Regions from separate parts of the Rhizobium sp. WSM4643 genome, predicted to be linked through region 2. Evidence: predicted binding sites of a transcription regulator. Region 2 holds the regulator's gene; each other region holds the start of a gene.
The links. Region 2 encodes PhoB, which activates phosphate uptake and scavenging genes when phosphate is short. Its sites were predicted from a motif close to TGTCATNNANCTGTCAT; they were not measured.

Region 1 (10,603 bases), 370 kb from region 2:
GCGCCAGGTCGGATGGTTGGTGGCATTGATGCGCACGGCGGCGGCGATATTGACGAACTTGCCGATCGTCGCACACCAGACGGAGCCATCCTGCATGATGTAGGAATAGTCGCCGAACGTGGCCTCGCTGATGCGGCAGCGTTCCGAGACCTCGGTATAGCGCCCGAAGGTGGAATCGCTGACGGATGCCGTCTCATGAAAATAGGGCTCGATATCAAGCTTGCGGCTCATGCACCGATCTTTCCGGGTGAGAACTGCTGGACGTCGAGAATGCGGTCGGCCACGGCTTCGCGCACTTCCTCGTCGTGGAAGATGCCGAGAAGGGCCACACCCGCCGTTTTCTTTTCCGCGATCATGCCGACGACGACGGCACGGTTCCTGGCATCGAGCGAGGCTGTGGGTTCGTCGAGAAGCAGGATCGTATGCTCGGTGATGAAGCCGCGCGCGATGTTGACGCGTTGCTGCTCGCCGCCGGAGAAGGTGGCGGGCGGAAGCTGCCAGAGCGTTTCCGGCAGATTGAGCCTGGCCAGCAGGGCGCCCGCCTTTTCCCGCGCCGTGGCGGCGTCCTCGCCGCGTGCCACCAGCGGTTCGGCAACCACGTCGATCGCCGCGACGCGCGGCACGGTGCGCAGGAACTGGCTGACATAGCCGAGCGTATTGCGGCGGACGTTGAGCACGGTGCGCGGATCGGTGGAGGCGAGATCGACGATGCGTCCGTCGTGGCGGATGAGGATCTGGCCGGTGTCGACGGCATAATTGCCGTAGATCATCTTGAGCAGCGAGCTCTTTCCGATGCCCGATGGGCCGCCGAGCACGACGCATTCGCCTGATGCGACCGAGAAGGCGACATCAGAGACGACGGGCAGCTTGATGCCGTCGCGCAGATGCATGGTGAAGCTCTTCGAGACTTCGGAAACGACGAGGGGCGTTGCCATATTCTTCTTCCTTGGTTTCGGGCCTCAGACCTGCAGGATCGAGGAGACGAGCAGCTGCGTGTAGGGTTCGCGCGGGTCGTCGAGCACGCGGTCGGTCAGCCCGTGTTCGATGACGTAGCCGTCCTTCATCACCATCATCCGGTGCGAGAGCAGGCGTGCGACGGCGAGATCGTGGGTGACGATGATGGCCGAGAGGCCGAGGTCGTTGACGAGGCCGCGCACGAGATCGAGCAGCCGCGCCTGCACCGAGACGTCGAGGCCGCCTGTGGGTTCATCCATGAAGACGAGGCGCGGGCCGGTGACGAGGTTGCGGGCGATCTGCAATCGCTGGCGCATGCCGCCGGAAAAGGCACGCGGCTGGTCGTCGATGCGGTCGGCGTCGATCTCGACGCGTTCGAGCCAGTCGATCGCCGAAGCGCGGATCCTGCCGTAGTGCCGGTCGCCGATCGCCATCAGCCGTTCGCCGACATTGGCGCCGGCAGAAACGGTCATGCGCAGGCCATCGGCCGGGTTCTGGTGCACGAAGCCCCAGTCGGTGCGCATCAGGAAGCGCCGCTCGGCCTCGTTCATGCGATAGAGATCGCGGTAGCTGCCATCGCGCATGTGATATTCGACGCTGCCGGTGCTCGGCAGCAGCCGGGTGGAGAGGCAGTTGAGCAGCGTCGTCTTGCCGGAGCCGGATTCACCGACGACGGCGAGCACTTCGCCGGGCCAGAGGTCGAACGAGACGTCGCGGCAGCCGATGCGGTTGCCGTAGAATTTCGAAACGTCATGGACTTTGAGAAGCGGAGTATCGCTCATTCTGCAGCCTCCCGCGCCAGCATCTCGCCGGCATGTCCGTGCGCGCGGCGGTCTTCGCAATGATCGGTGTCGGAGCAGACGAACATCCGCCCGCCCTTGTCGTCGAGAACCACCTCGTCGAGATAGACATCTTCCGCACCGCAAAGGGCGCAGGGCCTGTCGAAGCGCTGGATATCGAAGGGGTAATCCTCGAAATCCAGGCTGACGACGTCGGTATAAGGCGGAACCGCATAGATGCGTTTCTCGCGTCCGGCGCCGAAGAGCTGCAGCGCGTCCGACATATGCATCTTCGGATTGTCGAATTTCGGCGTCGGCGACGGGTCCATGACATAGCGGCCGTGGACCTTCACCGGATAGGCGTAAGTCCGCGAGATGCGGCCGTTATGAGCGATGTCCTCGTAGAGCTTCACATGCATGAGGCCGTATTCTTCCAGCGCATGCATCTTGCGCGTTTCGGTCTCGCGCGGCTCGAGGAAGCGCAGCGGCTCGGGGATCGGCACCTGGTAGACGAGCACCTGTCCGGCCCCGAGCTTTTCCTCGGGAATGCGGTGGCGCGTCTGGATGATCGTCGCATCCTTGGTATGCGTCGTCACCGCGACATTGGCGACCTTCTGGAAGAAGGCGCGGATGGAAACGGCGTTGGTCGTGTCGTCGGCGCCCTGGTCGATGACCTTCAGCACGTCATCAGGTCCGATAATCGAGGCCGTCACCTGCACGCCGCCGGTGCCCCAGCCATAGGGCATCGGCATTTCGCGCGAGGCGAAGGGCACCTGGTAACCCGGAATGGCGATTGCCTTCAGGATGGCGCGGCGGATCATGCGCTTGGTCTGTTCGTCGAGATAGGCGAAGTTGTAGCTGGCCAGATCGGTCATTCGGCGGCTTCCTTCATGGCTTCGCCACCGTTGCGGGCGGCTTCGAATTCGCGGCGCATGCGGCGGACGAGATCGAGTTCGGCCTGGAAGTCCACATAATGCGGAAGCTTCAGATGCTCGACGAAGCCCGTCGCCTGGACGTTGTCGGAGTGCGAGATGACGAATTCCTCGTCCTGGGCCGGTGCGGTGATATCCTCGCCGAGTTCTTCGGCGCGAAGCGCACGGTCGACCAGCGACATCGCCATCGCCTTGCGCTCGCTCTGGCCGAAGACCAGGCCGTAGCCGCGGGTAAATTGCGGCGGCGCCTTGGCCGACCCCTTGAACTGGTTGACCATCTGGCATTCGGTGATCTGGATCGTGCCGAGCGAGACGGCGAAACCAAGTTCCGGCACGTCGAATTCCACCTCGACGTCGCCGATGCGGATTTCACCGGTGAAGGGGTGATTGCGGCCATAGCCGCGCTGGGTCGAATAACCGAGCGCCAGCAGGAAGCCCTCGTCGCCGCGGGCAAGCGCCTGCAGGCGGAGATCCCGGGTCATCGGGAATTCCATCGGTTCGCGGGTCAGGTCGCCGATCTCGTGATCTTCCGGCATGTCGCCGTCGGCCTCGATCAGGCCTTCCTCGCCGAGGATCTCGGAGACGCGTATGATGCGGCCGGCCTCGGCGACGCGCTGAGCGGGCGTCTCCACCGCCTCGTCCGAAAGCAGCGAGGGATCGAGCAGCCGGTGGGTATAGTCGAAGGTGGGCCCAAGAAGCTGGCCGCCCGGCAGATCCTTGTAGGTCGCCGAGATGCGGCGTTCGATCGTCATATCAGCCGTGTCGAGCGGCCTGGAATAGCCGAAACGTGGCAGCGTCGTGCGATAAGCGCGCAGCAGGAAGATCGCCTCGATCATGTCACCGCGCGATTGGCGGATGGCGAGTGCAGCGAGTGTGCGGTCGAAAAGCGAAGCTTCGGCCATGACGCGGTCGACGGCGAGCGCCAGCTGCGCCACGATCTGTTCGATGCCGATCGCCGGCAGCGAACGGTCGCCGCGGCGGCGGTCGGCGAGCAGGCGGTGGGCATTGGCGATGGCGGTCTCGCCACCCTTGACGGCAACATACATGAGCTCAGATCTCCGTTGCTGTGATCTTGGTGGTGCGCGGCAGGCAGAGGAAACGCTTGCTCGCCGTCAGCACGATGTCGACGCCGCGCGGAAAGAGCGCGCGGTTCTCGGTCCAGAGCCGCAGGAAGGTCTCCGGCAGGCCGATCGGCGCAATCTCCGTCATGCTCTGGATGCCGGGACCCATGAGCGCCAGCCTGCGGCCACCCTCGAGATTGGCGAGTTCGATGATGAGGGTCGTCGAGCGGTCGGGATATTCCTGCGTGCCTGATGCAAAGAGGCCGAAGGAGGAAAGTGCGGTGCCGGCCTCGGTGAAGGCAAAGCGCGCCTCGGCTTTTTCGGTGATCAACGGTGCGCCGGTATGGAAGCCGAGCCACTCCGGCACGGCGGATCTCGCCAGTCCCAGTGAAAGCCAGACTGACGTGTCGTGGTCGCAAAGCGTCAGCGCGATCGTGCCGGCGGCGATGCCGAGCGGTGCCGGCGGAGCGACATCGGGCTGAACGGTCTGGATCGTGCCGGGGCGGGCCATGCCGTCCATCAGCATCTTGAAGACGCTTTGGGCATGGAAGACCGGCTCGGCAAAGCCGCCGGTCAAAGCTTCTGTCTTCAGGCCCATCAGTTGTCTCCCCGCACCATGGTGAAGAAATCGACGCGGGTTGCCGCTGTCTCGTCCGCCTTGCGGCGTTCGGCATCGGCGATCCGCTCAGTGATCGGTAAAAGCAAGGCCTGTTCGACGAAGTCCTTCGTCGCCTCCTCCTGCCAGAGCGCGTCGAAGATCGCCGCAAGCCTGGCCTTCTCGCGGTCGGTGCCGAGCGCCTGCGCATGGCCGACCGAACCGGTGTCGAGCCGGACCGTGGCGCGTGTCACGGTCACCTCGCCCAGATTGAAAGGAGCGCCGCCGCCGCCGATGCGTCCGCGCACCATCACCAGCCCGGTCTCCGGTCCGCGCACCGGATGGGCCACAGGCTTTTCCGGCAGCGCATCGAAGACCGCCTGGAGTTCGCTGCGCTCCGCACGCGCCAGCAGATCGGCGGCGCGTTTGCGCCCGGATGCCGTCTGTGACGCAGCGTCTGTCCTGTCCGCTGATATCATTGCCGCTTCCCTCTAAATGTCTATTGATATAGACAACCATACAAGCTATACTTAGCTCTAAATCGATGTCGTGACAAGCGTGTGACATCGAGAGTTAAATGGACGAGCAGGGGCGGAATGGCGGGATTGAAGCAGGTGCAAAGGCAAACCGGCGTGGCGCTCTGGCGCCAGATCGCCGATCGGATTCGTGAGGCGATCAGCACGGGAGCCTATGACGAAACGGGAATGGTGCCGCCGGAAACAATGCTGGCGCTGCAATTCGGCGTCAACCGGCATACGGTGCGTAGCGCGCTGGCGGCATTGGCGCAGGAGGGTATCGTCCGTGCGGTACAGGGTCGCGGCACGCTGATCGAGCGTAAGGAGCGACTGAACTTCCCGATCACCCGGCGCACCCGTTTTACCGCCGGCATCGGCGATCAAGCCCGAGAGATGCGCGGCCTTCTGCTCGATGAGGCAAAGGAAGAAGCGAGTGCCGAGATTGCCCGCTGGCTGGGCCTGAAGCCGGGAGAAGAGGTGATCCGCCTGGAAACATTGCGTCAGGCGGACAAGCGGCCGGTTTCAAGGGCGACGAGCTGGTTTCCCGCCAAGCGCTTTGCCGGTATCGGTGAGGCCTACCGGACGGGAGAATCGATTACCAAGGCTTTCGCTGAACTCGGCCTGCCGGATTATGTCCGGGCGACGACCGAAGTGACGGCCGCCCATGCGAGTGCGGCCGACATGGCCGACCTCGAACTCACCCCCGGCGCGATCCTGCTGATCGCCAAGGCGATGAATACCGATCTTGAGGGTGTGCCGGTGCAATATTCGATCAGCCGCTTCGCGGCCGACCGGGTACAGTTCACCATCGAGAATTGAGCGCCTTTCCCCGCCTAGAGCAATTCCAGCAAAAGTGCGTAGCGGTTTTGCGTCCGGAATTGCGTGAAAACAAAGAGATAGAGCATTTCCGTGATTCGTAGAAAAACGGAAATGCTCTAAGGGGGAAAGATCAGCCAAGATTAATGCGCGCCCGACATGTCGCCGAGCACTTCCTTGGAAGCGACGGTGGAATCCGCCTTCAGCTTGTAGACCATCGGCACGCCGGTCGCGAGGTTGAGGGCGAGCACGCCTTCGCGGGTGAGCTTGTCGAGCACCATCACCAGCGAGCGCAGCGAATTGCCGTGCGCGGCAACCAGCACCTTCTCGCCTCTGAGCACGCGCGGCAGAATTTCGGTGAGGTAGTAGGGCCAGACGCGGGCGCCGGTGTCGCGCAGGCTTTCACCGCCGGGCGGCGGCACGTCATAGGAGCGGCGCCAGATATGCACCTGTTCCTCGCCCCATTTGGCGCGCGCATCATCCTTGTTGAGGCCGGAGAGATCGCCGTAATCGCGCTCGTTCAGCGCCTGGTCGCGGATCGTCAGCAGATCGGGCTGGCCGACCTTGTCGAGGATGAGCTTCAGCGTGTGCTGCGCGCGCACCAGCACGGAGGTGTAGGCGACGTCGAATTTGATGCCGTATTCGGCGAGCGCCGCCCCGCCGGCATTGGCTTCCTGGATGCCGAGCTCGGTCAGATCGGGATCCTTCCAGCCGGTGAAGAGATTCTTCAGGTTCCAGTCACTCTGGCCGTGGCGAACGAGGACGAGGGTACCGCTCATGAATATGCCTCCGTAGTATCGTTATGAGGAAGAAAGCCCGAGCACGTCGAGCATGGAATAGAGACCCGGCTTCTTGTCGCGCGCCCAAAGGGCCGCCTTGATGGCGCCGCGGGCAAAGATCGAGCGGTCGGCCGCACTGTGCGACAGGGTGACGATTTCCCCTTCGCCGGCAAAAAGCACGGAATGCTCGCCGATGACGGAGCCGCCGCGCAGCGTCGCAAAGCCGATCGTGCCCGCTTCGCGGGCGCCGGTATGGCCGTCGCGCACCCGGACCGACTTTGAGGCAAGATCGATGCCGCGCCCCTTTGCCGCGGCCTCGCCGAAAAGAAGGGCGGTGCCGGACGGCGCATCTACCTTGTGCTTGTGGTGCATTTCCAGGATCTCGATATCCCAATCGTCAGGATCGAGCGCTCGCGCTGCCTGCTCGGCGAGCACGCCGAGCAGATTGACCCCAAGGCTCATATTGCCCGACTTGACGATGCGGGCATGGCGGGCCGCCGCGGCGATCCTGGCATTGTCGTCGCCCGAACAGCCGGTCGTGCCGATGACATGGACGATGCGGGCCTGCGCGGCGAGGCCTGAGAATTCCACTGTTGCAGCAGGCGAGGTAAAGTCGAGCACGCCTTCGGCGTCGAGAAAAGCGTTGAGCGGATCGTCGCCGATGATGACCCCTGTCGGGCCGAGACCGGCGATCTCGCCGGCATCCTTGCCGACGAAGCGCGAGCCGGCGCGCTCGACCGCGGCATGCAGCGTGACACCTTCGATGGAATGGATGAGCCGGATCAGCGTCTGCCCCATGCGTCCGGCTGCGCCAACCACCACCAGTTTCATCGCAGCATCGCTCATGTCAGTCTCACCAGGTCAGTTTGAATCGGAGGCCGAAGGCCTCTGCAGGTTGTTGAGGCGAGCGTAAAGACCGTCGCTGACCTTCGCAAGCGTCTCGTGATTGCCTTCCTCGACGACACGGCCCTGCTGCATGACGACGATCTTGTCGGCGCGCACCACGGTCGACAGCCGGTGGGCGATGACGACGACGGTGCGTCCGCTCATCGCTTCGTCGAGCGCCTTCTGCACGGCTGCCTCGGATTCGGTGTCGAGGGCCGAGGTCGCCTCGTCGAGAAGCAGGATCGGAGCATTGCGCACCAGGGCGCGCGCGATCGATAGCCGCTGGCGCTGGCCGCCCGAAAGCGTCACGCCGTTTTCGCCGACCGGCGTCTCGTAGCCTTGCGGCTGTGCTGAGATGAAATCATGCGCATAGGCAAGCCGCGCCGCCTCCTCCACCTCGGCATCGGTCGCTTCCGGCCGGCCATAGCGGATATTGTCGCGGATCGTGCCCTCGAACAGATAGGGCTGCTGCGAGACATAGGCGAGCTGCTGGCGCAGCGACTTCTTGGTGATGTGGGCGATGTCCTGCCCGTCGATCAGGATTTCGCCCTCGCGCGGATCGTAAAAGCGCGGAATGAGGCTGATGACGGTGGATTTACCGGCGCCTGAAGGGCCGACAAGTGCTGTGGTCGCGCCGCCCTCGGCGATGAAACTCACGCCGCTGAGCACGCTCTCATTGCCGTAGGCAAAGGAAACATTGCGGAATTCGATCCTTGCCTGCGTCACCGTCAGCGGCCGGGCATCCGGCAGGTCGCGCTGGCGCGGTTCCATGTCGAGCAATTCATAGATCATCCGCGCATTGACGACGGCGCGCTCCATCTGCACCTGCAGGCGGGCAAGCCGGCGGGCCGGGTCATAGGCAAGCAGCAGCGCCGTGACGAAGGAGAAAAAGGCGCCGGGTGGCACATTGAAGTAGATCGAGCGGTAGGCGGCATAGGCAAGCACGCTGGCGACGGCAAAACCCGCGAAACTTTCCGTCAGAGGAGAGGTGCGCTCGGAAAGCCGGGCAATCCGGTTCGCCCGGCTTTCGGCGCCTTTGATGAGCTTGTTGACCTTGCGCTCCAGCTCTTCTTCCATCGTGAAGGCTTTCACAATGGCGATGCCCTGGATCGTCTCCTGCATGGCGCCGAGAACGTGGCTGTTCAGATGCACGGCCTCGCGGGTCGCCGAGCGCAGCCGCTTGGAAACATAACGCAGTGCATAAAGCAGCGGCGGCGCCATGATGAACACCGCAAGGCTGAGCAGCGGATCCTGGAGGATCATCACGGCGAGCAGCGAGATGAAGGTCAGCAGGTCGCGCACTGTCGAGGTGATCGTCAGGTTGAGCACGTCGCGAATGCCGCTGACGTTTTGGCTCACCTGCGCAGCGATATGGGCAGAGCGCGCCTCGCTGAAGAAGCCGACCGAAAGCGTCATCAGATGCGCATAGAGCCGGCGCTGGTAGCGGGCGACGATATCGTTGCCGACCTTTGAAAGCGCCACCGCCTGACCGTAGCTGGCAAAACCGCGCAGCACGAAGGCGATGAAGATCGAAAGACAGATGATCCAGACGACGTCGGCGCGGCGATTGGCGAAGGCCTCGTCGATGATCGCCCGCATAATCCAGGCGGTGAACGCCGTCGAAAGCGCCACCACGACGAGGCAGGCGATCGCAAAGACATAGCCCCACAGATGATCGCGGCCGTTTTCAGCGATGATGCGCTTCAGGATGCCGGTTACGGTATCGCTGCTGACGCCCTGTGTTCTGCTCTCCGCCGCTTCCAAATAGGATTTCCTGTCTCGGACCAAGCCCGCCGCAAAGGCGACGCGCACTTTTGCCGGCGTCTATAAAGAGTTGGGACTGGTTTGGCTAGAGCGCCGCGCGTCCGCCAGGACGCGCCAAAGACGCTCTATTTGCTTTGCGTCGGGGCTTAACGCCGCCAGCGGCGGCCTTCCGTCGAGACGCCGAAATTCGCCGGCATGCGAGCATAGGAGGAAAGCCCGGCAAGCGCTGCCAGCGGATGTGTCACTACATAGGTCGGGATGGTGCGAAGCAGCGCCGTATGCGGCGCCTTGTCCTCGAAGGCCATCCGGAATTCCGGCTTCTTCAGCGCCGGGATGATCTTCTGCGAGATGCCGCCGGAGAGATAGACGCCGCCGCGCGCCATGAACACCATCGCCATGTCGCCCGCCACGCGGCCGAGATAGGTGGCAAACAGCGAGACGGTCTCTATGGCTGCCTTGTCGCTGCCGGCAAGCGCGTGCGAAGTGATGTCGGCGGGATCCTTCATCGTCGGCTGGATGCCGTCGACAATGCAGATGGCATGGTAGAGATTGACGAGGCCCCGCCCGCAGAGGATCTGCTCGGCCGAAACGCGGCCTTCGATCGTCTCGATATGCGGGAAGATTTCATAGTCGCGCTTGCTGCGCGGCCCGAGATCGACATGGCCGCCTTCGCCGGGAACCGGGATCCAGCTGTGCTGGGCATGCACGAGCCCGCCGACGCCGAGGCCGGTGCCTGGTCCGAGCACGACGCGGGAGGCGATCATGTCGCCGGTGGCGTCGCCGATGCGTTCGCGGTTTTCATCCGAAAGCGCGGCGATTGCCAGCGCCTGCGCCTCGAAATCGTTGACGACGAGCACATCCTCCATGCCGAGGCCCTCGATCATCGTCTTTGGCCGCACCACCCAGTCGCAATTGGTCAGCGGGATCTCGTCGTCGTTGATCGGGCCGGCGACGGCGAGGATCGCCGAGCGCGGCCGCACGGCGGTCTTGTCGAGAACGCCGTGCTGAATCGCTTCGTCGATCGTGGCAAAATCCGCCGTGCGCACGTTCGGAAACTGCTTCGGCTCGGCATAGGCATCGGTCAGGATGGAGAAGCGGGCATTGGTGCCGCCGATATCGCCGATCAGGATCGGGAAAGGCAGCGGAGCGGTGCTGTTGTTCGGTTTTGGCATGGCCGGTTCCGTGCTGATCAGGCTTTAAGTGTCGGAAGAAGTTTTATAGCGGTCGCGTGGTTGAGCGCCATCGGAATATCATAGACGATCGCCAGCCGCATCAGCGCCTTCACGTCGACATCGTGCGGCATCGGCGTCAAAGGGTCGACGAAGAAGATCAGGGCATCGACCTCGCCGGTCGAAATCAGCGCGCCGATTTGCTGGTCGCCGCCGAGCGGCCCGCTCTTCAACCTGGTGACGTGGAGATCGGGGGCGGCGTCGAGCACGCGCCCGCCAGTGGTGCCGGTGGCGACGATGTTCCAACGGGAGAGAATGTCCCTGTTGGCGCGGGCGAAATCCGCCATGTCGTCT
Region 2 (10,603 bases):
GTCACGATCGAAGAGCTCGGCCGCGGCAAGGCGGACGCGCGTCGGGATCTGCTCCGACTGGCGGAAATAGACGCCGGCAATTTCTTCAAGCGTCGTGCCGTCGAGCGGAACGATGCCCTGATAGGGCTGGCTGAACTTGCCCTGGTCGATGGTAAAGGCGAGCACGCCCCTGCCGAGCAATTGCTCCGGCTCGGTTTCGCCTGACTCGATCGCCTTGTTGAGCAGCGCCCGATCGAAACGGGCATAGGCGCGGACATTTTCCGGCGTCGAGAAATCGGCGACGAGAAGATCGACCGGGCCGTCGCCCTTGGTCTGCACCGTGAACTTACCGTCGAACTTCAGCGAGGTGCCGAGCAGCACCGTCAGCACGACGACTTCGGCAAGCAGCCGAGCAACGGGTGCGGGATAATGATGGCGCTCGAGGATCGCATCGAGCATCGGGCCGAGCTGGACGGCGCGACCACGCACATCCAGCCCCTCCACCTGGAAGGGGACGACATGGTCATCGCCGGCGAAATCAAACTGGCCGAGGGCGGCTGCAGCTTCTGCCATGGCTTTTCACTCCTACTTTCCAGAGCGATGGGCCAGCGTGCCCGCCGCTCGCGCGGTCGCGAGTTTGTGACTCGCGACGTCCGATTATGGTTCAGATCGCGCCCAGGCACCAAGCAAGAATCGACTTCTGCGCATGAAGACGGTTTTCCGCCTCATCGAAGACCACGGATTGCGGACCGTCGATCACTTCGTCCGTCACTTCCTCACCGCGATGGGCGGGCAGGCAATGCATGAACAATGCATCATTGCCGGCTTTGGCCATCAAGGCCGCGTTGACCTGATAAGGCTGGAAGACATTGTGACCCCGGGCCCGATGTTCCTGATTCATGGAGACCCAGGTATCGGTCACCACGCAATCGACGCCGGCGACCGCACGGTCGGCATCATGGCAAAGCATGATTTCGGCGCCCTCATTGCGGGCCCAGTTCAGATAGTGATCCTTTGGCTCCGAGCCAAGGGGTACGGCCATGTTCATGCGGTAGCCGAAGCGCGCGGCACCCTCGACCAGCGAATGCAGCACATTGTTGCCGTCGCCGGTCCAGGCGATGGTCTTGCCCTTGATCGGGCCGCGGTGCTCTTCGAAGGTCATGATATCGGCCATGATCTGGCAGGGATGGGTGTCATCCGTCAGCGCATTGATCACAGGCACGGTCGCGTGCTCGGCGAGCTCGACCAGCCGCGAATGCTCGGTGGTGCGGATCATGATCGCATCGACATAGCGCGACAGCACCTTGGCGGTGTCGCCGATCGTCTCGGCGCGGCCAAGCTGCATCTCGGTGCCGGACAGAAAGAGTGTTTCGCCGCCGAGCTGGCGCATGCCGACGTCGAAGGAGACGCGGGTGCGCGTCGACGGCTTCTCGAAGATCATCGCCAGCATCTTGCCGGCGAGCGGCTTATCACCCTGGCCTGCCTTGAACGCCTGCTTGCGGGAAAGCGCATCGTTCATGATGGTTCTGAGATCGGCTGATGTGACCGCCGAAAGATCTAGGAAATGTTTAGGGCTCATGTCTTCTTACCTGTGCTGCGCCCGAAGGCGGCAATCTCTTCAAGCCGTCTTCTTGACCTTGGAGGCGCGAATGCTCTCGGCGGCGCGCTCGACGCGGGCCAGACCCTCGCGGGCTTCCTCGGCAGTGACCACGAGCGGCGGAAGAAGGCGGATGACGTTGTCGCCGGCAGGCACGCCGAGCAGATGGGCGGCGCGGATCGCCTGCAGCAGTTCGGCTGAGGGAACGGCGGCCTTGATGCCGAGCAAAAGGCCCTCGCCTCTGATATCCTCGATCACATCGGGATAACGATCCTTCAGCGAAGCGAGGCCCTGGCGGAAGACAAGCGCTACGTCGCGCACATGCTGGAGGAAGCCATCGGCAAGGATGATGTCGAGCACGGCGCTGCCGACGGCCATGGCAAGCGGATTGCCGCCATAGGTCGAGCCATGCGTGCCGGCCTTCATGCCGGAGGCGGCCTCCGACGTGGCAAGGCAGGCGCCGAGCGGGAACCCGCCGCCGATGCCCTTGGCGACAGCCATGATATCGGGCGTGATACCCGACCATTCATGGGCGAAGAGCTTGCCGGTGCGGCCGACGCCGGTCTGGACCTCGTCGAGGATCAACAGCAGGCCGTTCTCGTCGCAGAGCTGGCGAAGCGCCTTCATGAACTCGTTGGTGGCAGGGCGCACGCCGCCCTCGCCCTGCACCGGCTCGATGAGGATGGCGGCCGTAGCATCGGTGATCGCGGCGCGAACCGCTTCGATGTCGCCGAAAGCAACCTGATCGAAACCCGGCGCCTTCGGGCCGAAGCCTTCCAGATATTTTTCCTGGCCGCCGGCGGCGATCGTCGCCAGCGTCCGTCCGTGGAAGGCGCCTTCGAACGTGATGATATGGAAGCGCTCGGGATGACCCTTGGAAAACTGATAGCGGCGCGCCGTCTTGATCGCGCATTCGAGCGCCTCGGCGCCCGAATTGGTGAAGAACACCTTGTCGGCGAAGGTGGCGTCCGTCAGCCGTTTTGCCAGACGCTCCTGGCCGGGGATCTCATAGATGTTCGACAGGTGCCAAACCTTGTCGGCCTGCTCCTTCAGCGCGCCGACAACATGCGGATTGCTGTGGCCGACGGAGGTGACGGCGACGCCGGCGCCGAAATCGAGATATCGCTCGCCGCTTTCGGTGATCAGCCATACGCCCTCACCTCGCTCGAACCGCAGCGGGGCACGAGAATAGGTGTCATAAAGCGGCGCGGCTTCAGCCATGGCGCGATCTCCATCAAAGTTGCCGGGCAATGACTCCGGCTAAGGAAACCAGGCCCGAAAAATCAAAAATGCCGCCTTGCGGCGGCGAGTGGCACTATTTCCTTTTCGCGCTGCAATGTCAACAAAACGGCGCCCTTAGCGTATGCAGCAAGAGTGTACAGCGGCATTTCCAGTCATCAACAGGCATTATTGCAGAAATGACACGCAGGGGCAGCAAGTTGGGGAAAACTACGAATTCGATTCATCCGGATTCATGCGACTCTTGTCACGGAGTCAGGCTCACACTAGGTTAAAGATCAATTACTAGACTGCATGCGGCGGAACTAGTCACCAAAATTGATCAAGCGTTTCTTGTTTCGGAGCTCCCGGGACAACGGTGAGGGATTCTGCCATCACCAACGCAGAAGGTGGAGACAGGGCATGAACTGGACAGACGAGCGGGTCGAGAAACTCAAGAAACTTTGGGCCGAAGGACTGAGCGCCAGCCAGATCGCTGCGCAGCTTGGCGGGGTCAGCAGAAACGCGGTCATCGGCAAAGTGCACCGGCTGTGCCTTCCCGGCCGTGCCAAGGCCGGCGGCACCAACACCGCGGCGCGAACGCCGAAGCGCAATACCTCGGCGCCGCGCGCGCCGAACTACGCCTCACGGGTCACCACCCGCACCGTTACCCGCCAGCAGGGCGCGACCATGCTGAAGGAAGAGATCGAGATCGAAACGATCGAGGAAATGGAATACGTGCCGAGAGGCAATGTGGTGGTGCCGATTTCGCGACGCCTCGGCCTGACGGAGCTGACCGAACGCACCTGCAAGTGGCCGGTCGGCGATCCGCTGAAGGACGACTTCCATTTCTGCGGCTGCGAATCCCCCGACAATTCGCCTTATTGCGGCTATCACCAGAAGCTTGCCTACCAGCCGGTCAACGAACGCCGCCGGGCGGCAGCGCGGGCCAGCTGAGCGGGCTGACCATCGTTAGAATGCAGAAAACGGGCCGAGTGGCCCGTTTTCTTATGCACGGATGGAAGCTGTCGGGCGTTCAGCTCGTTGAGCACGCCGATTTGTCCTCATCGGCTGCCGCCACCAACCAGGGTCGAGTCATGGGTCTCGACCCTTCCTTCTGTTCTCAACGGGGCGAAGGGACATGCCGCAACATCTCGATTCCCTCTTCTCCCCTCGGGGAGAAGGTGCCCGTAGGGCGGATGAGGGGGCCGGGGGAGCCGGTCTTTCTTCAAAACCCATGCGGGCTTCGACCGCGTTCGGGCCGCTGCCGTCGGCATATGGGGTAGGTCATTACGGAAAGAGTGTGCCGTGTGGCCCCCTCATCCGCCTGCCGGCACCTTCTCCCCGAGGGGAGAAGAGATTATGCCGCAACCTTCTCCGTCCCCACCAACCCTTTCGCAGGGCACGTCCCTTCGCCCCGTTTACGGGGTGGTCCGGAGGACAGGTCGAGACGAGTGGCTCGACCCCGGTAGGCTAGGACATTAGCACGAGCGACCTTGTCAGCAACCAGAACGAAAGCCCTCAGGCTTCCATCGAATAGCCGGCGCCGCGGACGGTGCGGATGACGTCTTGCATGTTGGAGAAATTCAGCGCCTTGCGCAGGCGGCCGACATGGACGTCGACGGTGCGCTCGTCGACATAGATATCGTGGCCCCAGACGCCATCCAACAGCTGCGAGCGGGAGAAGACCCGGCCCGGCGACGACATCAGGAATTCCAGCAGGCGGAATTCGGTGGGGCCGAGGCGGACTTCACGGGTCTTGCGATGGACGCGATGGGTCTCGCGGTCGAGCTCGATGTCACCGCATTTCAGCACTGTCGACAGCACCTCGGGACGGGCGCGGCGCAGCATCGCCTTGACGCGGGCAACGAGTTCGGGGGTCGAGAAGGGCTTGACGACATAGTCGTCGGCGCCCGTCGACAATCCGCGGACACGCTCGCTCTCTTCGCCGCGCGCCGTCAGCATGATAATCGGCAGGCGCTCGGTTTCCGGCCGCATGCGCAGCCGCCGGCAGAGCTCGATGCCGGAGACCCCGGGCAGCATCCAATCGAGGATAAGAAGATCTGGCGTGCGCTCCTGAAGCCGCATTTCGGCTTCGTCGCCACGAAGGATGGTATCGACCTCGAAGCCTTCCGCTTCGAGATTGTAGCGAAGGAGCACGCTGAGGGCTTCCTCGTCTTCAACAACTGCAACTCTCGGGATCATGCGTATCGGTCTCCTCGCGCACGATCCTTAAACCGGGGGTGATTTAAGCAATGCATCCTGCGCAAATTCAGAAATTGGCTGCGACCTCTTTGCGCGCCCGGACGGGCGCGCACGCAATTGACTGGTCCGGGCGACTGGCCCGGGCGGTTATTCCGTGACCGCGCCGACGGTGTTGGCGCTGTCGTCCTTCGGACGGTCGCCTTCCGGCTGCGCGCCTGTCGTCATGTAAAAGATCGTTTCGGCGATGTTGGTGGCGTGGTCGCCGATGCGCTCGATGTTCTTGGCGCAGAAGAGAAGATGCGTGCAGCTGGTGATGTTGCGCGGATCTTCCATCATGTAGGTCAGGAGCTCGCGGAACAGCGAGGTGTACATCGCGTCGATCTCGTTGTCGCGTTCGCGGATCGCATTCGCCTTGTCGGCGGAACGATTGGTGTAGACGTCGAGCACTTCCTTGAGCTGGACGAGCGCCAGCTCGGACAGATGCTCAAGGCCGCGGGCGAGCTTGCGGGGAACGCCGGTGCTTTGGACGGCGATGACGCGCTTGGCAGTGTTCTTGCCGAGGTCGCCGACGCGTTCGAGATCGGCGGCGATGCGGATCGAACCCATGATTTCGCGCAGGTCCGCAGCCATCGGCTGACGGCGGGCAATGGTGACGATCGCCTTGTCGCCGATTTCGCGTTCGGCGTGATCGAGGATCACGTCGTCGGAGATGACCTTCTGCGCCAGCGCGGTATCGCCATTGACGAGCGCCCGGACGGATTCGGCGACCATCTGCTCGGCCAGACCGCCCATTTCGGAAATCCGCCTGGACAGGAACTTCAGATCATCATCATAGGCAGAATAAATATGTGTCGATGCCATGGGGCTTTATCCTCGAATAACGGGAAGGCTTGGTGTCGCCAAAATCAGCCGAAACGACCCATGATGTAGTCCTGGGTGCGCGGGTCGTCGGGATTGGTGAACATCTTGTCGGTGTCGTTTTCCTCGACAAGATTGCCAAGGTGGAACATGGCGGTGCGCTGCGAGACACGCGCGGCCTGCTGCATGGAGTGGGTGACGATGACGATCGTGTAATTCTCGCGCAGCTCGTGGATCAGTTCCTCGACCTTGGCGGTGGCGATCGGGTCGAGCGCCGAGCAGGGCTCGTCCATGAGGATGACCTCAGGGCTGACGGCGACGGCACGGGCAATGCAGAGGCGCTGCTGCTGACCGCCGGACAGGCCGGTGCCGGATTCATGCACGCGGTCCTTGACTTCGTTCCAGAGACCGGCGCGCTGCAGGCTGGTCTCGACGATCTGGTCGAGGTCGGCCTTCGACTTGGCAAGGCCATGGATGCGCGGGCCGTAGGAGACGTTTTCGTAGATCGTCTTCGGGAACGGGTTCGGCTTCTGGAAGACCATGCCGACGCGGGCGCGAAGTTCGACGACGTCGATATCGGGATCATAGATATCGTCGGTATCAAGCGTGATCTTGCCGGTGACGCGGCAGCCGTCGATCGTGTCGTTCATGCGGTTGAGGCACCGCAGGAAGGTCGACTTGCCGCAGCCGGACGGGCCGATCAGGGCGGTTACGGTGTTTTCGCGGACGTTCAGGTTCACATCGAAAAGCGCGCGCTTCTCGCCATAGTAAACCGAGACTTCCTTTCCGATCATCTTATACGGGACGTTGCTCATCTTGCGATCCAGCGCCTTTTCAACTGCAGCTTCCGTCAACATGTTCATGATGTTTAACTCCGTTTACCAGCGGCGCTCGAAGCGACGACGCAAGAGGATGGCGCCCATGTTCATGACGATCAGGAACAGGAGCAGGACGATGATGGCACCCGAAGTACGCTCAACGAAGGCACGTTCGGCCTCGTTGGCCCACATATAGACCTGTACGGGCAGAGCCGTCGAGGGATCGAGCGGTGTCGTCGGTGCGTTGGCGACGAAGGCGACCATGCCGATCAGGAGCAGCGGCGCGGTTTCGCCGAGCGCATGCGCCAGGCCGATGATCGTGCCGGTGAGGATGCCGGGCATGGCGAGCGGCAGAACATGGTGGAACACCATCTGCATCTTCGACGCGCCGAGGCCGAGCGCTGCGGCGCGGATCGACGGCGGCACGGCGCGCAGAGCCGCACGCGTGGCGATGATGATCGTCGGCAGGGTCATCAGCGTCAGCACCAGGCCACCGACCAACGAAGCCGAGCGCGGCAGGCCGATGAAGTTGATGAAGACGGAAAGACCGAGCAGGCCGTAGACGATGGAAGGAACCGCGGCGAGGTTGTTGATGTTGACCTCGATCAGGTCCGTCAGCTTGTTCTTCGGCGCGAACTCCTCGAGATAGATCGAGGCGGCGACGCCGATCGGCAGTGCGAGCACGAGGACGATCAGCATCAGGTAGAGTGAGCCGATCAGGGCGACGCCCAGGCCTGCGGCCTCCGGACGGCTGGAATTGCCGTTGACGAAAAGGCCGGTGTTGAACTGCTTGTGGAGAGCGCCGCTCGCCTTCAGCTCGTTCATCCATGCAACCTGCTTGTCGTTGACCTTGCGGTTCTTCTCATCGACCGAGAGATCGATCTGGCCCTTGCTGGCGCTGTCGACATTGGCGTCGGCGAGCAGGGTGACGTCGACCGTCTTGCCGATGATCGACGGATCGGCGATCACCATATCGCGCAGTTGAATCGGAGCGCTCTTCGACAGCATGGCGGATGCATCGCGCACGTCGGGACGGCTCGAGGCATTGATGTTCAGCTGCTTGACGATCGCGTCACGCAGGAGAACCGGATAGTTGGCGGCGATCAGCACCGAAGGGTCGGTCGCACGCTTGTTGTTCGGGTCGATCGTCTTCTCGGAAAACTCGATCGGCAGGGTGATCGCCGTCTGCTGGAAGGCGGTATAGCCTTTGCCGATCACCGTCCACAGCAGGATGAAGAGGAAGACGAGACCGAAGGTGATGGCGGCGATGCCATAGGCCTGGAACCGGCGCTCGGCGGCATAGCGGCGCTTGATACCGATATCGCGGCGCGCGGGCGCCGTGGAAACGGTGACGCCTGATGTGGGAGAAACAATATCCGTCATTCGTACTGCTCCCGGTATTTGCGCACGATGTAGAGCGCATAGATATTGAGGCAAAGCGTGATGCAGAACAGCGTGATGCCAAGGGCAAAGGCAACCAGCGTCTGCGGCGAGGTGAACTCGAGGTCGCCGGTCAGCTGGTTGACGATCTTGACGGTCACCGTCGTCATCGGCTCGAAGGGATTGATCTGAATGCGGGCGGCGACACCGGCGGCCAGCACGACGATCATGGTTTCGCCGATGGCCCGCGAGGCTGTCATCAGCAGTGCGCCGACGATGCCGGGGAGGGCTGCGGGCAAGACCACTTTCTTGATGGTTTCGGAGCGTGTGGCACCAAGACCGAGCGAACCGTCACGCAGCGATCGGGGCACGGCGGTGATAATGTCGTCCGACAGCGAAGACACGTAGGGAATCAGCATGATGCCCATGACGATGCCGGCCGTCAGAACGCTCTGCGCCTGGATGAAATTGCTGTAATTGCCGGACAGAAGGCCGCTAATCTGGGCGGAGAAATCGCGCAGGAACGGACCGACGGTGACGAGCGCGAAGAAGCCATAGACGATCGTCGGAATGCCGGCGAGCACTTCAAGCAGCGGCTTGGCGACCCCGCGCAACTTCGGCGAGGCGTATTCGGCCATGTAGATGGCGGCGAAGAGGCCGACCGGCACGGCGACCAGCATGGCGACCAGGCCAATATAGATCGTTCCGAGCAGCAGCGGGATGAGGCCGAACTGACCGAAGGACGAGCTGCCGGCGCCGGCAAAGCGCGGATCCCAGACGGTGCCGAAGAAGAAATCCATGGCGGGGACGGCGGCAAAGAAGCGGGCGGCTTCCGACAGCATGGAGAACACGATGCCGATCGTCGTCAGAATGGCGATCGAGGAGGCGAGCAGCAGGCCCCAGAGCATGACGCGCTCGACCCGGTTGCGGGCGCGGAAGCGCGGAGCAATGGAGCGCAGCGCATAGAAGGCGCCAGCAATGGCGAGAGCGAAGACAACAGCCGTCATGGCGATGCGGCTCGTCATGCTCAGGGCATTGAGCTTTTTGGCGGCGTCGAGCATGTAAGGCAGCGGCTGGCTGGCAAGCGGCACACCCTTTTCGAGGAGCTTGGCCTGCAGGGCAGCCGGATCGTTGCCGACCGCAGCAGTTTCATCCGAGGTCAGCATCGTCAGGCCGCGGGCGACCGTCGCCACCGTCGAATAGCCAAGATCCTGCTCGACCGAGACTTGCGCCTTGATGTCGTCAGGGAAAGCACCGCGAACCGAGGACTGGATGATGCCGGGGCTGATGGAGAGCCAGAGGCAGAGGACGATGAGGGCGGGAAGAACCGCCCAGATCGCCGCATAGGCGCCGTAATAGGCTGGCCGTGAATGTAAAGCGGAGGATCGGCCTCCGGCAAGCGCCGTGGCCCGGCTGCGCGCGACCAGATAGGCGGCGGCGCCGATCACCCCAAGGCACAAAAGTATGATGGATGTGCTCATTCGATACGTCCCCAGGCCCATAGCCCCAAAAAGCCCGGCAGCTTCATCAGCCTGCCTTCGGCTTCAATCACGGAGAAGGAATTCCAACCCTGCAGCTCCAGAACCGCCGGCGCGCAGGGACATAGACAATGCCGGCGCGGGCTGAAAGGCGCCGCGCCGGCAAAGTGATTACATGGACTTGCCGGCTTCGACGTCCTTGCGGATGGCGTCGCGTTCAGCATCCGGAGCGGCAACGAGGCCGTATTCGGCGAGCGGACCGTCAGGGCCGATCATCTGGTCGGATACGAAGAAGTTGACGTATTCCTTCAGGCCAGGAACGGCGCCGAGATGTGCCTTCTTGACGTAGAAGAACAGCGGGCGGGAAACCGGGTAGGTGCCGTTCGCGATCGTTTCGGTGGACGGAACGATACCGCTCATGCTCGCAACCTTGAGCTTGTCGGCATTGTTTTCGTAGAAGGAAAGGCCGAATACGCCGACGCCGGTCTTGTTGGCGGCGATGCGTGCGAGGGTTTCCGGATAGTCGCCGTCGATGTCGACTGCAACGCCGTCCTTACGGACTGCGACGCAGGCCTTGCCCTGGGCAGCCTTGTCGGCGATTTCCTTGGCGATGACGTCGATTGCGCCAGAGGCCTTGCAGCCGGCGGCGAGCACGTTCTGTTCGAAGACTTCGCGGGTGCCGTGCTTTTCGCCCGGGATGTAGACGGCGATATCAACAGCCGGAAGCTTCGGGTTGACTTCCGACCACTTCTTGTACGGATTGGCGACAAGCTTGCCGTCAACGACGACCTGGGCTGCGAGGGCCTTGTAGATGTCGGCGGGAACATAAGCGACGTCAGGGTTGGAAGCGTCGGTTGCGAAGACGATGCCGTCGTAGCCGATCTTGACTTCCTGGATGTCGGTTACGCCGGCGGCCTTGCAGGCTTCGGCTTCGTTCTTGTTGATCGGACGCGAAGCGTTCGCAATGTCGATAGTGTCTTCACCAACACCCTTGCAGAATTCCTTCAGACCAGCGCCCGTGCCGCCGGATTCAACGACCGGCGTCTTGAAGTTGGTGAAGGTTTCGCCGA
Region 3 (10,603 bases), 590 kb from region 2:
GGGTGAGAGCAGGGCGATGATCACCGAGGAGATCGTCGCCATGTTGCTCCACGTCGTCTGGGCGGAAACCGGGTCATCGGTCAGGCGGGAAACGAAATAGGGTCCGAAGATGAAGGTTGTGACCACGGTAAAGAAGGGCTGTGCTGCCCAGTCGAAGAACATCCACCCCCAGATGCCCTTCTCGGTGGCCTTCGGCGGCTGCGTTCCTGTCCAGTCAATGCGATTCAACATCCGCTCCTTGTTTTGACGCGGACTGTCTCACCTCGCCCGGTCGCGCGCAAGATCGGTGAGGATACCTGCAGCAACGGTAATGCGCGCGAGATTGGGATCGCCGCCGTCGCTGAGGCTTGAAAGCTCCTCGAGGATACGGTTGATGCGGATGCGATCCTGGGCATGCCAGGCTTGTACGGGAAGCTTTTCCTTGCCGTGATCGGAAAGAGCCGAGATGACGATGTCGCGTCTTGCGCTGGCGATCTGATCGATGCTGCGGGCAAGCGCCAGATTCTCATAATGGTCGGAGGTGAGGATCCGCCCGCCCGCCGCCAGCAATCTGCCGATACGGAAGGTCTGCGACACCGCGAAGTAGTTTTCGGCGGCGCGCACCAGGGGCTCGCCTGTACGCTCGGCGATCTGCATGATCTCAGGCACCAGCGCGAAGCCCTGGAGGCCGGCGATCTCGGCGCCAAGTTTTTCGGGCACGCCGGCCTGACTGTATTCCGCCTGGCGGGCTGCAACATCGCCGCCCGCCTGTTCGGCGAAGGCAGGCTTCAGCTTCTTCAAGGCAACCTGCAGCCGGCTAATCACTTCTGCCATATCCGCCTTGGTCATCCCGGTCTTCAGGAGCAGGCGCGTCAATACGGTAAAGCTATGGCTGATCTCCTCATAGATACGGTTCTGCATATCACCGGAAACCTTGCCGTCGAGAGCATCCGTTTCGGCCCAGAGCCGGGTCAGGTCGAAACCGTCGCGGGCAACGATCGCGGCGCGCACCACTTCTGGAGCCGAAGCCGCCGTCGCGTCCATCATGGCGACGATGAAGCTCGGCCCGCCGCGGTTGATCGCTTCGTTGGCAAGTACGGTCGCGACGATCTCGCGCTTCAGGCGGTGGCTGGCGATATCACCGGCGTTCGACTTCTGCATCTTCACGGGGAAATAATTCATAAGCGTTGCGATGAAATAGGGATCGTCAGGTAGGTCGCTTGCGGCCAGCGCATCGAAGAGCACGATCTTGGCATAAGACACCAGCACGCCGATTTCCGGCCGGGTCAGCGGCTTGCCGGCCGTATAACGTTCGGCCAGCGTTTGGTCGTCCGGCAACGTCTCGACCTTGCGGTTCAGCTGGCCAGCGCCCTCGAGCACGCTCATAAAGCGGCCAAGCTGCAGACCGTTTGCCGTGCCCTTGCGTTCCGTCAGGGAGATTGCCAGCGACTGCAGGTAGTTGTTGCGCAGCACCAGGGTCGCTACCTCGCCCGTCATCGAGGAAAGAAGCTGGTCGCGTTTTGCGCGCGTCAGGCGTCCGTCATGCATGGCGGCTGCCAGCGCGATCTTGATATTGACCTCGACGTCCGATGTGTTGACGCCGGCCGAGTTGTCGATGGCGTCGGAATTGCAGCGCCCGCCCTTCAGTCCGTAGGCGATGCGGCCTTTCTGGGTAACGCCGAGGTTTGCGCCCTCGCCGATCACCTTGGCGCGCACCTCCACCGCGGTGATGCGGATCGGGTCGTTGGCGCGGTCGCCGACATCGGTGTCGGTTTCGGACGGCGCTTTCACATAGGTGCCGATGCCGCCGAACCAGAGCAGGTCGACCGGGCTCTTCAGGATCGCCATCATGATCTCGAAGGGCGTCGCCACGGCCTTGTCGATGCCGATCGCGGCAACCGCTTCCGGCGTCAGCGTGACCGATTTCGCCGCGCGGGAGATGATCATCGCACCCCTCGACAGCACGTTTCTGTCGAAATCCTGCCAGCTTGAACGCGGCAGGTCGAAGAGCCGTTGGCGTTCGGCCAGCGTCTTTTCCATATCGGGGTCCGGATCGATGATGATGTCGCGGTGATCGAAGGCGGCAATGAGCCGGATCTTGGGAGAGAGCAGCATGCCGTTGCCAAAGACGTCGCCCGACATGTCGCCGACGCCGGCGACGGTGAAGGGCGTCGCCTGGATATCGATGTCCATTTCCCGGAAATGGCGTTTCACGGTTTCCCAGGCGCCGCGGGCAGTGATGCCCATCTTCTTATGATCGTAACCGGCCGAGCCGCCGGAGGCAAAGGCATCGTCCAGCCAGAAGCCGGCTTCCTGTGCCAGTGCATTGGCGGTGTCGGAGAAGGTCGCGGTGCCCTTGTCGGCGGCGACGACGAAATAGGGATCGTCGCCATCGAGCCTGACCGTATCCTTCGGCGGCACGATATCGGCGCCCGATATATTGTCGGTGATCGAAAGCAGCGTACGGATATAGGTCTTGTAAGCCTCGCGGCCGGCATTGAAGATCTCGTCGCGGCTGCCGCCGACGGGAAGCTTTTTCGGATAGAAACCGCCCTTGGCGCCGACCGGCACGATGACCGCGTTCTTGACCTGCTGGGCCTTGACGAGGCCGAGCACTTCGGTGCGGTAATCCTCTGCGCGATCCGACCAGCGCAGGCCGCCGCGCGCCACCTTGCCGAAGCGCAGGTGCACGCCTTCTACTTCGACGCCGTAGACGAAAATCTCGCGGAAGGGTTTCGGCTGCGGCAGCCCGTCCACCAGATGCGGATCGAGCTTGAAGGCCAGCATCGGCTTCGGCGAGCCATCCGGGTTCTTCTGGAAATAATTGGTGCGCAGCGTCGCATCGACGATATTGACGTAACGGCGCAGGATACGATCGTCGTCGAGGCTCGGCACGTCGGCAAGCTCGGCTTCGATCGCCTGGTGCAGTTCGGCAAGCTTCTTGACGCGAGCCTTTTCCGAAAGCGTGGTGTCGAGCGTGTCATGGAAGAGACGAAAGATAGCAGCGGCGACACCAGGATATTTGTCGAGGGTCGTTGCGATATAATCCTGCGAATAGGCGATGCCGGCCTGGCGGAGATAACGCGCATAGGCGCGCAGAACGTTCGTCTCGCGCGCGGAGAGACCGGCTGAAAGGATCAGCCGGTTGAAGCTGTCATTGTCGATCGTCCCGGCGAAGGCGGCGACGAAGCCTTCCTCGAGGGCGGCGCCGTAACGCTGCAGATCGATCTCTCCGCCATTGCGGGCCTCGAGTTCCATATCGTGCAGCACGACGAGTTTCTTTTCTCCATCGGCGGCCGGTACCCCGATGTCGAAGGTGCGTTCGCTGACGACATTGAAGCCGAGATTCTCGAGAAGCGGCACGCGGCGCGACAGCGCCAGCTGGCCGCCGGCGTGAAAGATCTTCAGCGAAAGGACGCGGCCCTGTTCTTCCTGACGATGGTAGAACTGGATGCGCAGCGGCTCGCCGGCGGCGCAGGCGCCGATATCGGCGAGGTCTGCCACGGTTTCCTCCGGAGTGAAGGAATCCTGGAAGGCTTGGTCGACCGATATCTTCGGCGCCTTGGCCCCGGCCAGCGCCTCGAAACGGTCGTCCCAGCGGGCGGTGATCTCGCGGATCACCTGCTCGAGCTTTGCCTGCGGAATGCGTGGCGTCTTACCGCCGGAGCGGCCGATGATGAAATGCACGCGCGCCACGCCCCCTTCCGGGAAAGCCGGGTAATAGGCAGAGACACGGCCGTCATAGACAGTCTTCAGATAGGTGCCGATCCGTTCGCGGACGATCGAGTCATATTCCTCGCGCGGCACGTAGACGATCACCGAGACGAAGCGGTCGAAATGGTCGATGCGCGGCAGGACGCGCACGCGCGGCCGATCGGCCAGGTCGTTGATCTGCTCGGCAAAACTTGCGAGCAGCGTCGTGTCGATCTGGAAAAGGTCGTCGCGCGGATAGGATTCCAGCGTGTTGTCGAGCATGCGGCCCGAATGGCTCATCGGATCGAAGCCGAAATGTTCCTTCACCTTCTCGATCTTGGACCGCAGCAGCGGGATTTCGGAGGCAAGCGACGTATAGGCCGTCGAGGTGAAAAGGCCGACGACGCGCAGTTCGCCGGTGACGTTGCCCTCGGCGTCGAAACGTTTGACGCCGACATAATCCATATAGGCGCGGCGATGGACGATCGATTTCACATTGGCCTTGGTGACGATCAAAAAGTCGGGGCCGTCGAGGAAGGCGAGGATCTCAGGCGTGGTGGTCACAGCGTCCTTGCCCGTGCGCAGCACCAGAACATCGGGATTGGAGAGGATGCCGAGGCCAGCACCCTTGTCGCGCTCAACCTTGGCGTCAGCGCCTTTGCCCGAATAGACATATTCGCGCATGCCGAGAAACGTAAAATTCTCGTCGCGCAGCCAGGTCAGGAAGGCCACCGCCTCGGCATGTTCGGCCTTCCTACGGCCGGCGGCATTCGCCGAAAGCTCGGCGATCACCCCGTCGAGCTTGGCAAGCATCGGCTTCCAGTCGGACACCGACAGGCGGACCTGTTCGAGCACTTTTTCGATGCGTTTGACGAGATCGGCCGCCTGGGCGGAATTGAGCGGCGCAACATGAAGCTGGATATGGCTGACGCGGTTGGCCGGATCGCTCGGGTGATCGGCAGAATAAAGCGCCGGCGCCTTGCCCTTCTCCATGACCAGGATGGGATGCACGGCCATGAACAGGTCGCGATAGGTGCTCGTCACTTCGCCCATGACCGATTCAAACAGAAAAGGCATATTCTGGTCGGTGACTGACAGCACCGAGACCGCGATGCCACCAGGCGTCACATCGGCAATCGTGTCGATGCTGACGCGGGGCGCCTTGCCGTTCCAGGCGGCGAGTTCCTTTGCCGAATGCACGGCGGAGAGTGCCAGCATTTCCGGCGTATAGAGTTCGAGATCGTCATTGCTTGCCCGGCCGAAGAGAATTGCCGGATCGAGATGCGCCTCGCCTGTCGCCTTGGCGATCTTGCGCGCGCTTTCGATCTGCTTTTCCCGTTTCGGATTGTTTCTGGCAGCCATGGATCGCCTCCCTCAATGTCTGATTTTTTGCAAGCTAGCAGAAGATTCTTCGAAAAAATCTCTAAAAGAGAGGTCCGAAGGAATGTTTTGACGCTTTATTGGCGCTGGAAACGAGAGTTTGTAAGAAATTTTCCGATTTCTTTGCCAAACGAAAGCGAAAGTCGCGTCTTCCGGTTTTTCGTTCCGCCGGACATTTCCATGCTCGCGTGAAGAATGGTTGACAGCGTGGCGTCAAAAAGATCATCAAACGCGGTCATCATTCGGATCTTGGGTATCATGTCGGAAAATGCAGCGGGCGCAGTCATCGTCATTTCGAGCCATGTGGTCCGGGGCTCGGTTGGCAATCGGGCGGCGGTGTTTGCATTGGAGACGCTCGGTCATCCGGTCTGGGCGCTGCCGACCATCGTGCTGCCTTGGCATCCCGGCCACGGCCGCTCGACACGGCTGACTTTCGCCGAAGCGGATTTCGACGCGGCGATCGACGATCTGATCCGCGCGCCCTGGATCGGCGAAGTCAAGGCAGTGCTTTCAGGCTATTTCGGCAATGCCGCCCAGGCGCGCTCCGTCGCCCGGCTGATCGGTGCGCTCAGGCAAAACAATCCTGAGCTGCTTTATGTCTGCGATCCTGTCATGGGCGATCTCGGCGGACTTTATGTGCCGGAAGCGACCGCAGAGGCCATTCGCGATCATCTCATTCCGCTCGCCTCGCTGGCGACGCCGAACCGCTACGAGCTCGCATGGCTTTCGGGGGCGGCCCTCGAAGACAACGGCACGATCATGGAGGCGGCGCTCGCGCTCGGACCATCGCGCATGCTCGTCACTTCAGCCGTGCCGATGATGGCGGGCGGTACCGGCAATCTTTATCTTTCCGGTCGCCACGCGCTTCTTGCCGAGCACCGCGTCGTCGAAAACCCGCCGAATGGTCTCGGCGACCTGCTGGCCGCCGTCTTCCTGTCGCGCCTGCTTTCCGGGCTCGAGGACGAAAAGGCGCTGCAGCTTGCCACCGCCAGCGTCTTCGAGGTTCTTGCGCGTGCCGTCAAGCGCGGCAGCAACGAGTTGATGCTGGCAAGCGATGCTTCCAGCCTTTCGACGCCGATGGCCATGGTGCAGATGCGCCGGCTCATGCACCCGGCGCAGCGGCGGAAAAAATGACGCATTTGCCGATATGTTCATTTTGCAGTGCAGCAGTTGATCTTGTCTTCCGCGCGCGCTAATCCAGAAAGCATGCAGCGTTTTCCAACACCTCTTCTGGACGGCTATCGCAACTTCATGAACGGGCGTTATGCCGACGCCCGCGACAGGTATCGGCAGCTTGCCGAAAACGGTCAGGACCCCCATACGCTTGTCATTGCCTGTTCGGATTCCCGCGCGGCACCGGAGCTGATCTTCGATGCCGGCCCGGGCGAGCTCTTCGTCATTCGCAACGTCGCCAACATGGTGCCGCCCTACGAGCCGGACGGCCATTTCCACTCGACCTCGGCCGCGCTCGAATTTGCGGTACAGGCGCTGAAGGTCTCGGATATCGTCGTGATGGGCCATGGACGCTGCGGCGGCATCCGCGCAGCGCTCGACCCGAATGCCGAACCGCTGTCGCCTGGCGATTTCATCGGCCGTTGGATGTCGCTGGTCAGACCGGCCGCCGAGCAGATCCAGAGCAACGACGTGATGACGGCGGCCGAGCGGCAGACGGCGCTTGAGCGTGTCTCCATCCGCAATTCGATCAACAATCTCAGAAGCTTCCCCGACATCAAGGCTCTCGAGGAAGCGGGAAGCCTTCATCTCCACGGCGCCTGGTTCGACATTTCGACCGGTGAACTCTGGGTCATGGACGCCGAGACACGCGACTTCATTCGTCCCGAAATCTAGGGACATGCCGGTTTATCGGTTTTTTAAGGATTGTTGCTAAGCTCGCCGTCAATTGGTCGCGCACGACCGACGTTTTGATCAGCGTGGCGATTGTCCGGCGGCGGCTTTGATTCCCGCGTATGAAAAACGCCGCATATCGCAGCGGCGTTTCGAGTATTCTTATCGATGAGAGCCTATCTGCCGTCGATCTGCTGACCGATATAGGCGATCGCCTGCTGGTAGACGCTGGCGGCGTTCCAGCCTTGGATGGCGACGAAATTCGGCTCTCCGGGCTGATAGCCGGCGCCGGCGCGCCAGCCGTGGCCCTTGAGGAAATTCGCGGTCGAGGCCAGGGCATCGGCGCGGGAACCGACCATGTCGACGCGGCCGTCGCCGTCGCCATCGGCGCCGAAGCGCACGACATTGCGCGGCAGAAACTGCGTCTGGCCGATTTCACCATGGGCGGCACCCTTGGCCTGCGGGCTCAGATAGCCCTCGGAGACGAGCTGGAGTGCTGCATAGAGCTGGTCGGTGAAATAGTCCGAACGACGGCAGTCATAGGCAAGGGTCGAAACAGCCGACAGCGTATGCTGGTTGCCCATATAGCTGCCGAAACCGGTCTCCATGCCCCAGATCGCGATCAGCGGGCCGGCCGGAACGCCGAAACGGCGCTCGATCGAGGCAAAAAGTGCCTGGTTGGCGGCCTTCATGCTGCGGCCGCGGGAGATGACGGCGGCCCCGCCGCGCTTCTGCATGAAAGCGTCGAAGGAGAGCTTGAAGCTCTTCTGGCCTCGGTCGGCGGCAATTGTCGGCCTGTTGTAATTGACGTTGGCGAAGGCGCGGTCGAGGACCGAGCGGCTGACGCCGTTTGCCGCCGCTTCCTGCTTGAAGTCGGCGACCCATGCACCGAAACCGCTGCTATTATTGCCGCATTGAGCGCCCTGGGCCGCCGCCGGCAGCGCGTGCAGGACGCCCGCCGCCGTAAACGCCGCCAGAAAGAATGTTGTCATGCGCATGAGAAACCCCGCTTCCGATCTACTGAAGCGCGCCGCGGCCGATCGGGGCCATGCGACGCGCTCAAAGTCTTCGTTCTGTTCATGTCGCTGTCCCGAACCGCTGCACGGTTTTGGACGGCATGCTTTGGCTTGATGCCGGGCAGAATGCCAGCCGAAGGCGATGTTGTCACGACCGCCTTTTTCAGCAAGCGCTTATGGACAGAAGCGTCCACAAATCGGCAAAAAGCCCTGCCTTCATCATCAGCAGGGCTTTAGCACATTATGGTTTACAAATGGTATCAGGCGGCCTGCTTTCGCGGCTTGACGAGACCACGATTGACGAGCAGCTCGGCGATCTGGATGGCGTTCAACGCAGCACCCTTACGCAGATTGTCGGAGACCACCCAGATGTTGAGGCCGTTTTCGACCGTTGCGTCCTCGCGGATGCGAGAGATGTAGGTCGCATCCTCGCCGGCGGATTCATATGGCGTGATGTAGCCGCCATCCTCGCGCTTGTCGATGACGAGGCAGCCCGGTGCATCGCGCAGGATGTCGCGGGCCTGATCGGCAGTGATCTCGTTTTCGAATTCGATGTTGACCGATTCCGAATGACCGATGAAAACCGGCACGCGCACCGCCGTGCAGGTCACCTTGATCTTCGGGTCGAGCATCTTCTTCGTCTCGGCCAGCACCTTCCATTCTTCCTTGGTGTAGCCGTCCTCCATGAAGACGTCGATGTGCGGGATGACATTGAAGGCGATACGCTTCGTGAACTTCTTGTTCTCGATCGGATCGGCGACGAAGACGGCGCGCGTCTGATTGAAGAGCTCGTCCATGCCGTCTTTGCCGGCGCCGGAGACCGACTGGTAGGTCGAGATGACTACGCGCTTGATCTTGGCGAAGTCATGCAGCGGCTTCAGCGCCACCACCAGCTGGGCGGTCGAGCAGTTCGGATTGGCGATGATGTTGCGCTTGGTGAACTGGCTGATGGCATCCGGGTTCACTTCCGGCACGATCAGCGGCACGTCGGCGTCGTAGCGCCAAGCCGAGGAATTGTCGATGACAATGCAGCCCTGCTGGCCAATCTTCGGGGAGAACTTCTTGGAAATCTCGCCGCCGGCCGACATCAGGCAGATGTCGGTATCGGAGAAATCGTAATTCTCCAGATTGGAGACCTTCAGCGTCCGGTCACCGAAGGAAACCTCGGTGCCCTGCGAACGCGAGGATGCGAGTGCCACGACCTCATCGGCGGGGAAGCCACGCTCCGAGAGGATGTTGAGCATCTCCCGGCCAACATTTCCGGTCGCTCCCGCAACTGCTACTTTGAAACCCATTTCTCAAGCTCTCTTTCTCTTCTCTCCTCTTGTCCGGTGAGGGGAAAGGCGCGATCAATCGCGTCTTCCTGTCCCCAGCCGAGCCGGGGAGAGAGCGGCAGGCCAGAGACGTCAGACGGTTTTCGTCGTCGTTTTGGCCTTGGTTTTGGCAGAAACCGGAACGGCAATATCCACCCCGGCAACCCGTGCCCGGTCATTGCATTCGGCAATGGCGTGTTCGTCGCGAACCATGGAGATTCCTTTTCCGGTGTTGCTCTTAGAAGGTTTTCCACAGGAGTCAAGGTTTTTGCGCTCAGAGCCTGCAGGTGAAAGCGGCGGCCGCAATCCTGCGACATTTTGTCATGCCGATGTCATCCTCGGGAGGTATCCCGGCCGGGTTGTTAATGTCTGCAACGAAAACGGGGGTTTTCCATGCGTACGCTTCTCGCCGCCTTTGCGGCCACCACCATCCTTGCGGGCGCCGCTCAGGCGACGACGGTCTATCCGCTTGATCGCGCGACGATCCTTGCCGGTTCGCCGTTCGATTTCAAGGTTGAGCTCAACAAGCAGGTCAAGCCCGAAGACGTGAAGATCACCGTCAATGGCCAGGACTACAAGACCGTTCTCGGGGGCGAGGCGCAGTTCGTCGAACTGGAAAAAGGCAAGGACGACAAGGCTCTCGGCTCCGCTATCCTGCTGCGTGGCCTGAAGATTTCCGCGCCGGGCGACTACAAGATCGAAGTCGCGGCCGGAGACGAAACGAAGTCCGTCACCTGGAACGTTTACGAAACGGCAGCCCAGCCGAAGGCCAAGAACATCATCTTCCTGCTCGGCGACGGGCTTTCCGTTGCACATCGCACCGCTGCCCGCATCATGTCCAAGGGCATGACCGAAGGTAAGGCGAATGGCCGCCTGAATATGGACGATCTCGATCGCATGGCTTTTATCGGCACGTCGGCGACGAACGCCGTTGCCACGGACTCGGCCAACACCATGTCCGCCTACATGACGGGCCACAAGACGGCCGTCAACGCGATCGGCGTCTATGCGGACCGTACGCCGGCCTCTCTCGATGACCCGCGCGTTGAAACCTTCGCGGAAGCCGTTCGCCGCCTGACCAAGAAGGCGATCGGCATCGTTGCAACGGCGGAGGTCGAAGACGCCACGCCGGCTGCGGTCGTATCCCACACCCGCAACCGCGGCGACAAGGCCGACATCGTCGGCATGCTGCTGGACGTCAAGCCGGAAGTCCTGCTTGGCGGCGGCTCGGCCTATTTCCTCGGCAAAGAAGTTCCCGGTTCCAAGCGCAAGGACAATCAAGATTACATCAAGCTTTTCCAGGATGCTGGCTACAAGCTAGCGACCGACAAGAACGAGCTCGCAGCCAATGCATCGGCTGAAGGCAATCTCCTTGGC

Region 1: the regulator PhoB is predicted to act here: its motif matches at 4,871-4,887, upstream of phnF (phosphonate metabolism transcriptional regulator PhnF).
Region 3: the regulator PhoB is predicted to act here: its motif matches at 5,241-5,257, upstream of N1937_RS21870 (NAD-glutamate dehydrogenase).

What each region holds. Positions count from the first base shown of each region.
Region 1 is NZ_CP104040.1:4,659,909-4,670,511, forward strand. Features, by position in the region: gene N1937_RS22850 (DapH/DapD/GlmU-related protein) at 1-231, opposite strand, end outside; gene phnL (phosphonate C-P lyase system protein PhnL) at 228-935, opposite strand; gene phnK (phosphonate C-P lyase system protein PhnK) at 960-1,736, opposite strand; gene N1937_RS22865 (alpha-D-ribose 1-methylphosphonate 5-phosphate C-P-lyase PhnJ) at 1,733-2,608, opposite strand; gene N1937_RS22870 (carbon-phosphorus lyase complex subunit PhnI) at 2,605-3,711, opposite strand; gene phnH (phosphonate C-P lyase system protein PhnH) at 3,716-4,324, opposite strand; gene phnG (phosphonate C-P lyase system protein PhnG) at 4,324-4,800, opposite strand; gene phnF (phosphonate metabolism transcriptional regulator PhnF) at 4,918-5,655, shown strand; gene N1937_RS22890 (2,3-bisphosphoglycerate-dependent phosphoglycerate mutase) at 5,796-6,431, opposite strand; gene dapB (4-hydroxy-tetrahydrodipicolinate reductase) at 6,453-7,277, opposite strand; gene N1937_RS22900 (ABC transporter ATP-binding protein) at 7,293-9,080, opposite strand; gene N1937_RS22905 (glucokinase) at 9,227-10,252, opposite strand; gene N1937_RS22910 (methylglyoxal synthase) at 10,270-10,603, opposite strand, start outside.
Region 2 is NZ_CP104040.1:172,188-182,790, reverse strand. Features, by position in the region: gene N1937_RS00920 (Hsp33 family molecular chaperone) at 1-552, opposite strand, end outside; gene argF (ornithine carbamoyltransferase) at 644-1,558, opposite strand; gene N1937_RS00910 (aspartate aminotransferase family protein) at 1,598-2,797, opposite strand; gene N1937_RS00905 (GcrA family cell cycle regulator) at 3,218-3,751, shown strand; gene phoB (phosphate regulon transcriptional regulator PhoB) at 4,316-4,999, opposite strand; gene phoU (phosphate signaling complex protein PhoU) at 5,147-5,860, opposite strand; gene pstB (phosphate ABC transporter ATP-binding protein PstB) at 5,905-6,720, opposite strand; gene pstA (phosphate ABC transporter permease PstA) at 6,736-8,058, opposite strand; gene pstC (phosphate ABC transporter permease subunit PstC) at 8,055-9,536, opposite strand; gene N1937_RS00875 (substrate-binding domain-containing protein) at 9,705-10,603, opposite strand, start outside.
Region 3 is NZ_CP104040.1:4,433,677-4,444,279, reverse strand. Features, by position in the region: gene N1937_RS21875 (MFS transporter) at 1-231, opposite strand, end outside; gene N1937_RS21870 (NAD-glutamate dehydrogenase) at 259-5,034, opposite strand; gene pdxY (pyridoxal kinase PdxY) at 5,311-6,186, shown strand; gene N1937_RS21860 (carbonic anhydrase) at 6,259-6,900, shown strand; gene N1937_RS21855 (lytic murein transglycosylase) at 7,074-7,895, opposite strand; gene N1937_RS21850 (aspartate-semialdehyde dehydrogenase) at 8,174-9,208, opposite strand; gene N1937_RS31435 (hypothetical protein) at 9,320-9,532, opposite strand; gene N1937_RS21845 (alkaline phosphatase) at 9,620-10,603, shown strand, end outside.